2 linked regions of the Sphaerotilus montanus genome follow. The protein of the gene in region 2 interacts with the protein of the main gene of each other region in a pairwise test. Links are inferred from orthologs where the notes say so. Each region holds a gene or a part of one and is shown on either strand. Other genes may lie near its edges.

Region 1 (4,863 bases), 1.2 Mb from region 2 along the record:
TCTTGGTGTTCAGCGCGGCCACGCAGATGCGGCCCGAGTCCACGCCATACACGCCAAACTCGCCGCGCAGGCGAACCATCTGGTCCTTGTTCAGCCCGGAGTAGCTGAACATGCCCTTCTGGCGCGTGATGAAGCTCAGATCGCCCTTCACGCCAGCGGCGGTCAGCTTGTCGACCAGCAGCACGCGCATCTGCTTGATTCGCACACGCATGCCGGCCAGTTCTTCTTCCCACATGGCGCGCAGCGCCGGGGTGTTGAGCACCGTGGCGACGACTTGTGCGCCGTGCGTCGGCGGGTTGGAGTAGTTCGTGCGGATCGTGATCTTCAGTTGCGACAGCACGCGCGCGCATTCTTCCTTGCTTGCGCAGACCACCGACAGGCCGCCGACACGCTCGCCATACAGCGAGAAGCTCTTCGAGAACGAGGTCGAGACGAAGAAGTCCAGACCCGCGGCGACGAACTTCTGGATCACGGCGCCGTCTTCAGCGATGCCTTCGCCAAAACCTTGGTAGGCCATGTCCAGGAACGCGACCAGATTGCGTTCCTTGATGACCGCGACCACTTCGTCCCACTGGGCATCGGTGATGTCGTAGCCAGTCGGGTTGTGGCAGCAGGCGTGCAGCACCAGCACCGTGCCGGCGTCTGCCGCGCGCAGGGCGTCGATCATGCCGGCGAAATTGATGCCCTTGTTCTCGGCGTCGTAGTACGGGTAGGTGCCGACCGTGAAGCCGGCGTTGGTGAACAGCGCGCGGTGGTTTTCCCAGCTCGGGTCCGAGATCAGGACCGTTGCGTTCGGGTTGACCTTCTTCAGGAAGTCGGCGCCGATCTTCAGGCCGCCCGTTCCGCCGATGGCTTGCACGGTGGCGACGCGGCCGCCCGTGACCACGGCGCTGTCTGCACCGAACACGAGACCTTGCACGGCCTTGTCATAGGCGGCGATGCCGTCGATGGGCAGGTAGCCGCGGGCCTTCGGGGCTTCGAACATCTGGCGTTCGGCTTCGATGACACACTTCAGCAGGGGCAGCTTGCCGTTGTCGTCGTAGTAGACGCCTACGCCCAGGTTGACCTTGGCGGGGTTGGTGTCGGCACCAAACTGTTCGTTCAGACCCAGGATCGGGTCGCGCGGGGCCATTTCGACAGCAGAGAAGAGGGACATGACAGGGGGTCCGGCGGGACGTGTTGTGGAAAGAGCCGCTACCTTCAGGTAGGCTGGGCGGTTGCGCCGATTTTAACGGCGGGTCGGGAGCCGCATGAGCCACATTGACAAGATCGAGACGGACCAGCCAGCGACCGAGGGGCGTTTTGTGTCCTTTCCGGATTCGCCATTCCAGCTTTTTCAGCCGTATCCGCCCGCGGGTGACCAGCCTGCGGCCATTGACCAGCTGGTCGAAGGGATCCAGGACGGTCTGACCTTCCAGACCCTGCTCGGCGTCACCGGCTCGGGCAAGACCTTCACGATGGCCAACGTCATCGCCCGCCTCGGCCGCCCGGCGATCGTCTTCGCGCCGAACAAGACGCTGGCGGCGCAGCTCTACGCCGAGTTCCGCGAGTTCTTTCCGAAGAACGCGGTCGAGTACTTCGTCAGCTACTACGACTACTACCAGCCGGAAGCCTACGTCCCGCAGCGCGACCTGTTCATCGAGAAGGACAGCGCGATCAACGAGCACATCGAGCAGATGCGCCTGTCCGCGACCAAGAGCGTGCTGGAGCGGCGCGACACCATCATCGTCGCCTCGGTCAGCGCCATCTACGGCATCGGCAAGCCCGAGGACTACACGCAGATGCGCTTCATCGTGCGCGTCGGCGACAAGATCGGCCAGCGCGACGTGATCGCGCAACTGATCCGCATGCAGTACACGCGCAACGAGACTGATTTCACCCGCGGCACCTTCCGCGTGCGGGGCGACACGATCGACGTCTTTCCTGCCGAGCACTCGGAACTGGCGGTGCGGCTGGAGCTGTTCGACGACGAGGTGGAGACGCTGCAGCTGTTCGACCCGCTCACGGGCCGGATTCGCCAGAAGGTGCCGCGCTTCACCATCTACCCAGCCAGCCACTACGTGACGCCGCGCGAGCGCGTGCTGGAGGCGATGGAGGGCATCAAGACCGAGTTGCGCGAGCGCCTGGCCGAGTACGTCTCGCAAGGCAAGCTGGTCGAGGCGCAGCGGCTGGAGCAGCGCACCCGGTTCGACCTGGAGATGCTGCAGGAGGTCGGCCACTGCAAGGGCATCGAGAACTACACGCGCCACCTCTCGGGTGCCAAACCAGGCGACCCGCCGCCGACGATGGTGGACTACATGCCGCCGGACGCGGTGATGTTCCTGGACGAGAGCCATGTGCTGATCGGCCAGTTCGGCGGCATGTACAACGGCGACCGGGCGCGCAAGTCCACGCTGGTCGAGTACGGCTTTCGCCTGCCGAGCGCGCTGGACAACCGGCCGCTGAAGTTCGAGGAATTTGAGACCAAGATGCGCCAGGCGGTGTTCGTGTCCGCTACGCCTGCCGCCTACGAGAACACCCACGCCGGCCAGGTGGTCGAGCAACTGGTGCGGCCGACCGGGCTGGTGGACCCGGTGGTCGAGGTGCGGCCGGCCACCACGCAGGTCGATGACGTGTTGCAGGAGATCCGCCTGCGGGTCGAGGTCGGCGAGCGGGTGCTGATCACGACGCTGACCAAGCGCATGGCCGAGCAGCTCACCGACTACCTGGGCGAAAACGGCGTGAAGGTGCGCTACCTGCACTCGGACATCGACACGGTGGAGCGGGTCGAGATCCTGCGCGACCTGCGGCTGGGGACGTTCGACGTGCTGGTGGGCATCAACCTGCTGCGCGAGGGGCTGGACATTCCCGAGGTGTCGCTGGTGGCGATCCTTGATGCGGACAAGGAAGGTTTTCTGCGGTCCGAGCGCAGCCTGATCCAGACCATCGGCCGGGCGGCGCGCAACCTCCATGGCCACGCCATCCTCTACGCCGACCGCATCACCGAGTCGATGCGCAAGGCGATGGACGAGACCGAGCGCCGCCGTACCAAGCAGATCGCGCACAACGCCGCGCACGGCATCGTGCCGCAGAGCATCCGCAAGCATGTCAAGGAGCTGATCGACGGCGTCTACGGCGAGAAGTCGGGCAAGGACAATCTGCAGGAGCTCGCGCAGTTGCACGCCGCGGCGGAGGTGGAAGTGCTGTCCGAGAAAGACCTGGGGCGGCGCATCAAGCTGCTCGAAAAGCAGATGCTCGACCACGCCAAGAACCTCGAATTCGAGAAGGCGGCCCGGCTGCGCGACCAGTTGGCGCTGCTGCGCGAGCAGGCGTTTGGCGCCGCAGGTGGCGACCAGATCGCCGTGCTGCTTCCCAAGGGGGCGCGATGAGTGCCGTCCAGCGGGTGCTGATGGTGTGCACCGCCAACATCTGCCGTTCGCCCACTGCGGAGGCGGTGCTGCGCCACCGGGTCCAGCAGGCGGGGCTGCACGGGCGGATCGTGGTCGATTCGGCCGGCACCCGGGCCTCGCACGAGCTGTCCCATGCACCGGACCCGCGGAGCATCGCGCACGCGGCCCGGCGCGGCTACGATCTGACCGGGTTGCGCTCGCGACCGGTCGTGCTGGCCGATTTCCACCGGTTCGACCTGATCGTGCCCATGGACCGGACGCACCTGGACCATCTGGCCGTTCATGCGCCGGCCGATGCACTTGCCAAGGTGCGCCTGCTGATGTCGTTTGCGCCGCCCGGTGCGGGCGACGTCGTCCCTGATCCGTACTACGGCAGCGCACCCGGCTTTGAACATGTTCTCGATCTGGTGGAACTTGCGTGCGACGGCCTGCTCGAATACCTGTACTCGCCTCAGGGTGCCCGCTGACGCCACAGCTGTGACCGGCGGCGCACCTCGCTATAATCGAGTAAATCACTCGGGAAAGAGGGCGAGGGTCCAACCCGACTTGCTGCCCCGGTTCGCAGCCATCCGTTGCGGTGCCGAACGCGAGTTACAGGAGCTTAAAGCCATGCGATTGACAACCAAAGGTCGGTTCGCGGTCACCGCGATGATTGATCTGGCCTTGCGCGAACACAGCGGCCCCGTGGCCCTGGCAGCGATCAGCGCGCGCCAGCAGATTTCACTGTCCTACCTGGAGCAGCTGTTTGGCAAGCTGCGCCGGCACGAGCTGGTCGAGAGCACCCGTGGGCCGGGTGGCGGCTACTCGCTGGGCCGCAAGGCCGAGGACATCACCGTGGCGGACATCATCGTCGCGGTGGACGAAGCCATCGACGCCACCGGCTGCGGTGGTGGCGAGAACTGCATGGGCGAGGACACGGGGCGCTGCATGACGCACGACCTGTGGGCAAGCCTGAACGCCAAGATGCTGGAGTATCTGAACTCGATCTCGCTGAAGAGCCTGGTCGACGATCAGCTCAACCGCGGCGTGTCGGTGGAGGAGGCCCCCGTCAAGCGGGCCATCTCCAGCCAGCCCGTGGTCAAGCCGATCAAGATCACGGCGCCCAATTCGGTGTTTGCGCTGGGTTCGGCGCTCACCAAGTAATCACCACAGGTTCTGCGGTGCGCCGCTCATGCGAGCAGACGCTGCAGAACGACCAGGTTCAACATGGACATGACCCCGCACTTCCCGATCTACATGGACTACGGCGCGACGACTCCGGTCGATCCGCGCGTGGTGGACGCGATGATTCCCTGGCTGCGCGAGCACTTCGGCAATCCCGCTTCGCGCTCGCACGCCTGGGGCTGGGAAGCGGAAGAGGCGGTCGAGAAGGCGCGGGCGCAGGTGGCCGGTCTGATCAAGGCGGATCCGCGTGAGATCGTCTGGACCTCGGGCGCGACCGAGTCCAACAACCTGGCCCTGAAGGGGGCTGCGC
Region 2 (5,400 bases):
GGAACGTGTCGGCCTGGATGGCGGCCAGCGTGGCGCTGACGCTCTACAGCAGCGCCTACCTGAGCGAGATCTGGCGCGGCTGCTTCATGGCGATCCCGCGCGGGCAGTGGGAGGCCGCCGACAGCCTGGCGCTCAGTCTGGGCGAACAGCTGCGCCACGTCATCGGCCCGCAGGCGCTGCGGCTGGCGATCGCGCCGACGGTGGGCTTCGCGGTGCAGGTCGTCAAGGGCACGGCGCTGGCCTCGGTCATCGGCTTCGTCGAGCTGACCAAGGCCGGCTCGATGATCACCAACGCCACCTTCCGTCCCTTCACCGTGTACGCCTGTGTGGCGTTGATGTACTTCGCGCTGTGCTTCCCGCTGTCGTGGTGGAGCCGCGTGCTGGAGAGGAAACTGCAACGTGTCCACTGAGCCAACCGAAGCCCCCGCGCTGGTGCGCATCCGGGGCCTGCACAAGTACTACGACCGCCACGAGGTGCTCAAGGGCATCGACCTGGACGTGGCGCCTGGCGAGGTCATCGCGCTGATCGGCCGCAGCGGCTCGGGCAAGAGCACGCTGCTGCGCTGCGTCAACGGCCTCGAACCCTTCCAGGCCGGCACGCTGACGGTGCAGGGCGAATCGCTGTCGCACCGCCGTGGCAACGCCGAGGCGATGCGCCGGCTGCGCCAGCAGGTCGGCATGGTCTTCCAGAGCTTCAACCTCTTCCCGCACCTGACGGTCGGGCGCAACGTGATGCTGGCGCCCGCGCTGGTGCAGCGCCGCGACGCCCGCGCCTGCGAGGCCCAGGCGCGCGCGCTGCTCGGCCGGGTCGGGCTGGCCGACAAGTTCGACGCCTGGCCGGACCAGCTCTCGGGCGGGCAGCAGCAGCGTGTGGCGATCGCGCGGGCGCTGGCGATGCAGCCGGCGGCGCTGCTGTGCGACGAGATCACCTCGGCGCTGGACCCGGAGCTGGTGGGCGAGGTGCTGCGCGTCGTCGAGCAGCTCGCCGGGGAGGGCATGACGCTGCTGATGGTGACGCACGAGATGGGCTTTGCCCGCAAGGTGGCCGACCGGGTGGTGTTCATGCACGCCGGCCGCATCCACGAGGTGGGTCCGCCCGAGACGCTCTTCAGCGCGCCGAAGACGCCGGAGCTGCAGCAGTTCCTGTCCGCGCTGCACTGATGCCGCGTCCTGCACGGGTGGCCGGTATCATGGCCGGTTGCCCTTGCGCCGCCGGAAGTTGCCTGTCATGCCCCTCGAATCCCCCAAGCCGCCTGTTGCGTCGCCTGCCCGCCAGTCGCTGATTTCCGTCCGCGGCGCCCGCACCCACAACCTGAAGAACATCGACCTCGACCTGCCCAAGAACGCGCTGGTCGTGATCACCGGGTTGTCGGGCTCGGGCAAATCGAGCCTGGCCTTCGACACGCTCTACGCGGAAGGGCAGCGCCGCTACGTCGAGAGCCTCAGCGCCTACGCCCGGCAGTTCCTGCAGTTGATGGACAAGCCCGACGTGGACGTGATCGAGGGCCTGTCGCCGGCGATCTCCATCGAGCAGAAGGCCACCAGCCACAACCCGCGCTCGACGGTGGGCACCATCACCGAGATCCACGACTACCTGCGCCTGCTCTACGCCCGCGCCGGCACGCCGTTCTGCCCCGACCACCACCTGCCGCTGGAGGCGCAGAGCATCAGCCAGATGGTGGACGCCACGCTGGCGCTGCCCGAGGAGATGAAGCTGATGGTGCTCGCGCCCGTGGTGCGCGACCGCAAGGGCGAGTTCGTCGAGCTGTTCGAGGGCATGCAGGCGCAGGGCTACGTGCGCTTTCGCGTCGACGGCCAGATCGTCGAGGCGACCGAGGTGCCGCCGCTCAAGAAGACCGAGAAGCACGACATCGACGTCGTCATCGACCGCCTCAAGGTGCGTCCCGACGCGCAGCAGCGGCTGGCCGAGAGCTTCGAGGCGGCGCTGCGCATCGCCGAAGGCCGCGCGCTCGTGCTGGAGATGGACTCCGGCCGCGAGCACCTGTTCTCCAGCAAGTTCTCGTGCCCGGTGTGCAGCTACTCGCTGTCGGAGCTGGAGCCGCGGCTGTTCTCGTTCAACTCGCCGGTCGGTGCCTGCCCGAGCTGCGACGGGCTGGGCCACGTCAACGTGTTCGACCCCGAGCGGGTGGTGGCGTTTCCGACGCTCAGCCTGGGCAGCGGTGCCGTCAAGGGCTGGGACCGGCGCAACGGCTACACCTTCTCGATGCTGGAGAGCGTCGCGGCGCACTACGGCTTCGATCTGGAGCTGCCCTTCGAGGAACTCGCGCCGGCCCACCGCCACGCGCTGCTCTACGGCTCCGGCGAGGACGAGATCACCTTCACCTACGCCGCCGAGGGCGCGAACGGCAAGAAGCGCAGCGTCAAGCGGGCGCACGCCTTCGAAGGGATCATCCCCAACCTGGAGCGCCGCTACCGCGAGACCGACTCGTCCGCGGTGCGCGAGGACCTGGCGCGCTACCAGGCCAACAAGCCCTGCGCCGACTGCGGCGGTGCACGCCTGCGCCGCGAGGCCCGCAACGTGCTGCTGGCCGATGCGAACGGCCTGCCGTCGCGGGCGATCTTCGAGGTCGAGCACGCCACGCTGGCCGACTGTCTGGCCTATTTCGAGGGCCTGCAGCTCAAGGGCGCCAAGGCCGACATCGCCGACAAGGTGGTGCGCGAGATCCGGGCGCGGCTGCGCTTCCTCAACGACGTCGGCCTGAACTACCTGAGCCTGGACCGCAGCGCCGACACGCTCTCCGGCGGCGAGGCGCAGCGCATCCGGCTGGCCAGCCAGATCGGCTCGGGGCTGTCGGGCGTGATGTACGTGCTCGACGAGCCGTCGATCGGCCTGCACCAGCGCGACAACGAGCGCCTGATCGGCACGCTCAAGCACCTGCGCGACCTCGGCAACAGCGTGCTGGTGGTCGAGCACGACGAAGACATGATCCGCGCCGCCGACCACGTCGTCGACATGGGGCCGGGCGCCGGCGTCCACGGTGGCCGCGTGATGGCCCAGGGCACGCCCGACGACGTGGCCGCCAACCCCGAATCACCGACCGGCCGCTACCTGTCGCAGGTGCTGCGCATCGAGCTGCCCGGCCAGCGCCGCCGGCTGCAGGACCAGGCGGATCCGCGCGTGCTGCGCGTCGTCAACGCCCGCGGCAACAACTTGAAGGGCGTCACGGCCGAGATCCCGGTGGGGCTGTTCACCTGCATCACCGGCGTGTCCGGCTCGGGCAAGAGCACGCTGATCAACGACACGCTCTATGCCGCGGTCGCCCGCAAGCTCTACCAGAGCCACCTGGAGCCCGAGGCGCACGACGAGATCGAGGGCCTGGAGCACTTCGACAAGGTCATCAACGTCGACCAGAGCCCCATCGGCCGCACCCCGCGCAGCAACCCCGCCACCTACACCGGCCTGTTCACGCCGATCCGCGAGCTGTTTGCCGAGATGCCGGCTGCCCGCGAGCGCGGCTACGGGCCGGGGCGCTTCAGCTTCAACGTGGCCGGCGGGCGCTGCGAGGCCTGCCAGGGCGACGGCGTGCTGAAGGTGGAGATGCACTTCCTGCCGGATGTCTACGTCCCCTGCGACACCTGCCACGGCAAGCGCTACAACCGCGAGACGCTCGAAGTCCTCTACAAGGGCAAGAACATCACCGAGGTGCTCGGCATGACGGTGGAGGACGCGCACGCCTTCTTCAGCGCGGTGCCGGCGCTGGCGCGCAAGCTGCAGACGCTGCTGGACGTGGGCCTGGGCTACATCAAGCTCGGGCAGTCGGCGACGACGCTCTCGGGCGGCGAGGCGCAGCGGGTCAAGCTGGCGCTGGAGCTGAGCAAGCGCGACACCGGCCGCACGCTCTACATCCTCGACGAGCCCACCACCGGGCTGCATTTCGCCGACATCCAGCTGCTGCTGCAGGTCCTGCACCAGCTCTGCGAGGCGGGCAACACGATCGTGGTGATCGAGCACAACCTCGACGTCATCAAGACCGCCGACTGGCTGCTCGACATGGGGCCGGAAGGTGGCGCAGGCGGCGGCAGGCTGCTGATCGCCGGAACGCCGGAGGACGTGGCGGCGTGCGAGGCGAGCCACACGGGGCGCTTCCTGAAGCCGCTGCTGGCGGCGGCCGAGCGGCTCAGCCCGCCAGCACCGTGACCCGGTCCCGACCGCTGTCCTTGGACGTGTAGAGCGCCTGGTCGGCGCGTTCCATGAAGGCGGTGCCGTTCTCGCCGTGACGGAACAGGGTCAGGCCGATGGAGATGGTGATGCGGGTGGCGTCATCGTCCTGGCCTTGGCGTCGAACCCGCGCAGCCGCTACCCGCAGGCGCACGCTCTCGGCGAGGGAGCGGGCTTCCGACAGGCTGCTCGACGGCATCAGCACCGCGAACTCCTCGCCCCCGATGCGTGCCGCCAGGCAGTCTGCCGGGGTGACTTCCTTGAGGATGGTGCCGACGGCGCGCAGCACGTGGTCGCCGTAGGGGTGGCCGTAGGTGTCGTTGATGCGCTTGAAATGGTCGATGTCGGCGATCATCAGGCAGGGGCGCTGGTAGCGCCGGGCCGGGGTGTCCGCTTCGGCCAGACAGGCCGCCAGGCGCTGGTCGAAGGCGCGGCGGTTGGCCAGTCCGGTCAGGCTGTCGAGGCGCGATTCCTCGTGGACGCGGCGCAGTTCGGCCCGCAGCTGGCCGATCTCGTTCTGGCTGTCGGACAGGCGCTGCTGCATCTCGGTCACGGCGACCTGCATCTGGCGCGTGGTGTTGAGCATCTCCTCCAGCGCGGGGGAGTGGGCGCTGCCGGCGAGTTCCTGGCTGAGTCGGGACAGCGAGGTGCCGTATTGCGCGGTCTGGTCACCGGCGCGGGCGGCCGATTCGGCCATGCCGGTCAGCACGGTCGAGACACCTTCGGCGGTGCGCTCGATGAGCGTGGCATCAATGCCGCCACCGGTGACAAAGCGCCGGTACATCGCGTCGGCGATGGCGTCGTCGAGCTGCAGGTGCTGGGCGAGGTAGCGGTCCATGGCCGCACGCAGCGCCGGGTTCTCGCCGCGCACGTACTCGTACCAGAGCGTGTAGTTCACGGGGTGCAGGGCACTGCCGTGGCGTTTCATGAGTTGCACCGCCTGTCGCAAGACATCGGCACTTCGCTCCATGCTGTCGTGGTATCTCATCGGTGTGGTCATCCCGGCGGGCTCGCCAGGCTCCAGCGAGTGTGCGGTGATGGTAGGGCGCTGCGGGCGGTCCGGTCGTCAGGAGTGCGGGCACTCTGGTACCCACTTCACGCCATGGCCGTCTGATCTGTCCCCCTGTCTGCAGGGGATCCGCGGACGGCTGCGCATTCGGTCCTTTCCGCCTGGCAGACCAGCCGTGACAATTTTTACATGTCACGCCGATCCCGTCCGC

Evidence for each region. The genes of interacting proteins can lie anywhere in the genome.
Region 1: the proteins of uvrA (region 2) and uvrB interact in binary tests that used the Escherichia coli proteins (3 or more experiments, as listed by UniProt). The link is inferred for Sphaerotilus montanus from one-to-one orthologs.

Annotation. Positions count from the first base shown.
Region 1 is NZ_JACCFH010000001.1:2,660,730-2,665,592, forward strand. Bases 815-3,809 are described here. They hold uvrB (excinuclease ABC subunit UvrB), read left to right. Parts: upstream 815-1,250; coding sequence 1,251-3,368; downstream 3,369-3,809. Other genes in these bases: BDD16_RS12090 (amino acid aminotransferase), read right to left, coding at 815-1,156; BDD16_RS12100 (low molecular weight protein-tyrosine-phosphatase), read left to right, coding at 3,365-3,809. In the rest of the region: more of BDD16_RS12090, read right to left, coding at 1-814; more of BDD16_RS12100, read left to right, coding at 3,810-3,856; BDD16_RS12105 (Fe-S cluster assembly transcription factor), read left to right, coding at 3,999-4,532; BDD16_RS12110 (IscS subfamily cysteine desulfurase), read left to right, coding at 4,596-4,863. UniProt on the Escherichia coli protein: The UvrABC repair system catalyzes the recognition and processing of DNA lesions. A damage recognition complex composed of 2 UvrA and 2 UvrB subunits scans DNA for abnormalities.
Region 2 is NZ_JACCFH010000001.1:1,507,212-1,512,611, reverse strand. The notes cover bases 880-4,359. They hold uvrA (excinuclease ABC subunit UvrA), read left to right. Parts: upstream 880-1,228; coding sequence 1,229-4,159; downstream 4,160-4,359. Other genes in these bases: BDD16_RS06750 (GGDEF domain-containing protein), read right to left, coding at 4,140-4,359; BDD16_RS06760 (amino acid ABC transporter ATP-binding protein), read left to right, coding at 880-1,161. In the rest of the region: BDD16_RS06765 (amino acid ABC transporter permease), read left to right, coding at 1-410; more of BDD16_RS06760, read left to right, coding at 400-879; more of BDD16_RS06750, read right to left, coding at 4,360-5,108; BDD16_RS06745 (putative bifunctional diguanylate cyclase/phosphodiesterase), read left to right, coding at 5,379-5,400. UniProt on the Escherichia coli protein: The UvrABC repair system catalyzes the recognition and processing of DNA lesions. UvrA is an ATPase and a DNA-binding protein. A damage recognition complex composed of 2 UvrA and 2 UvrB subunits scans DNA for abnormalities.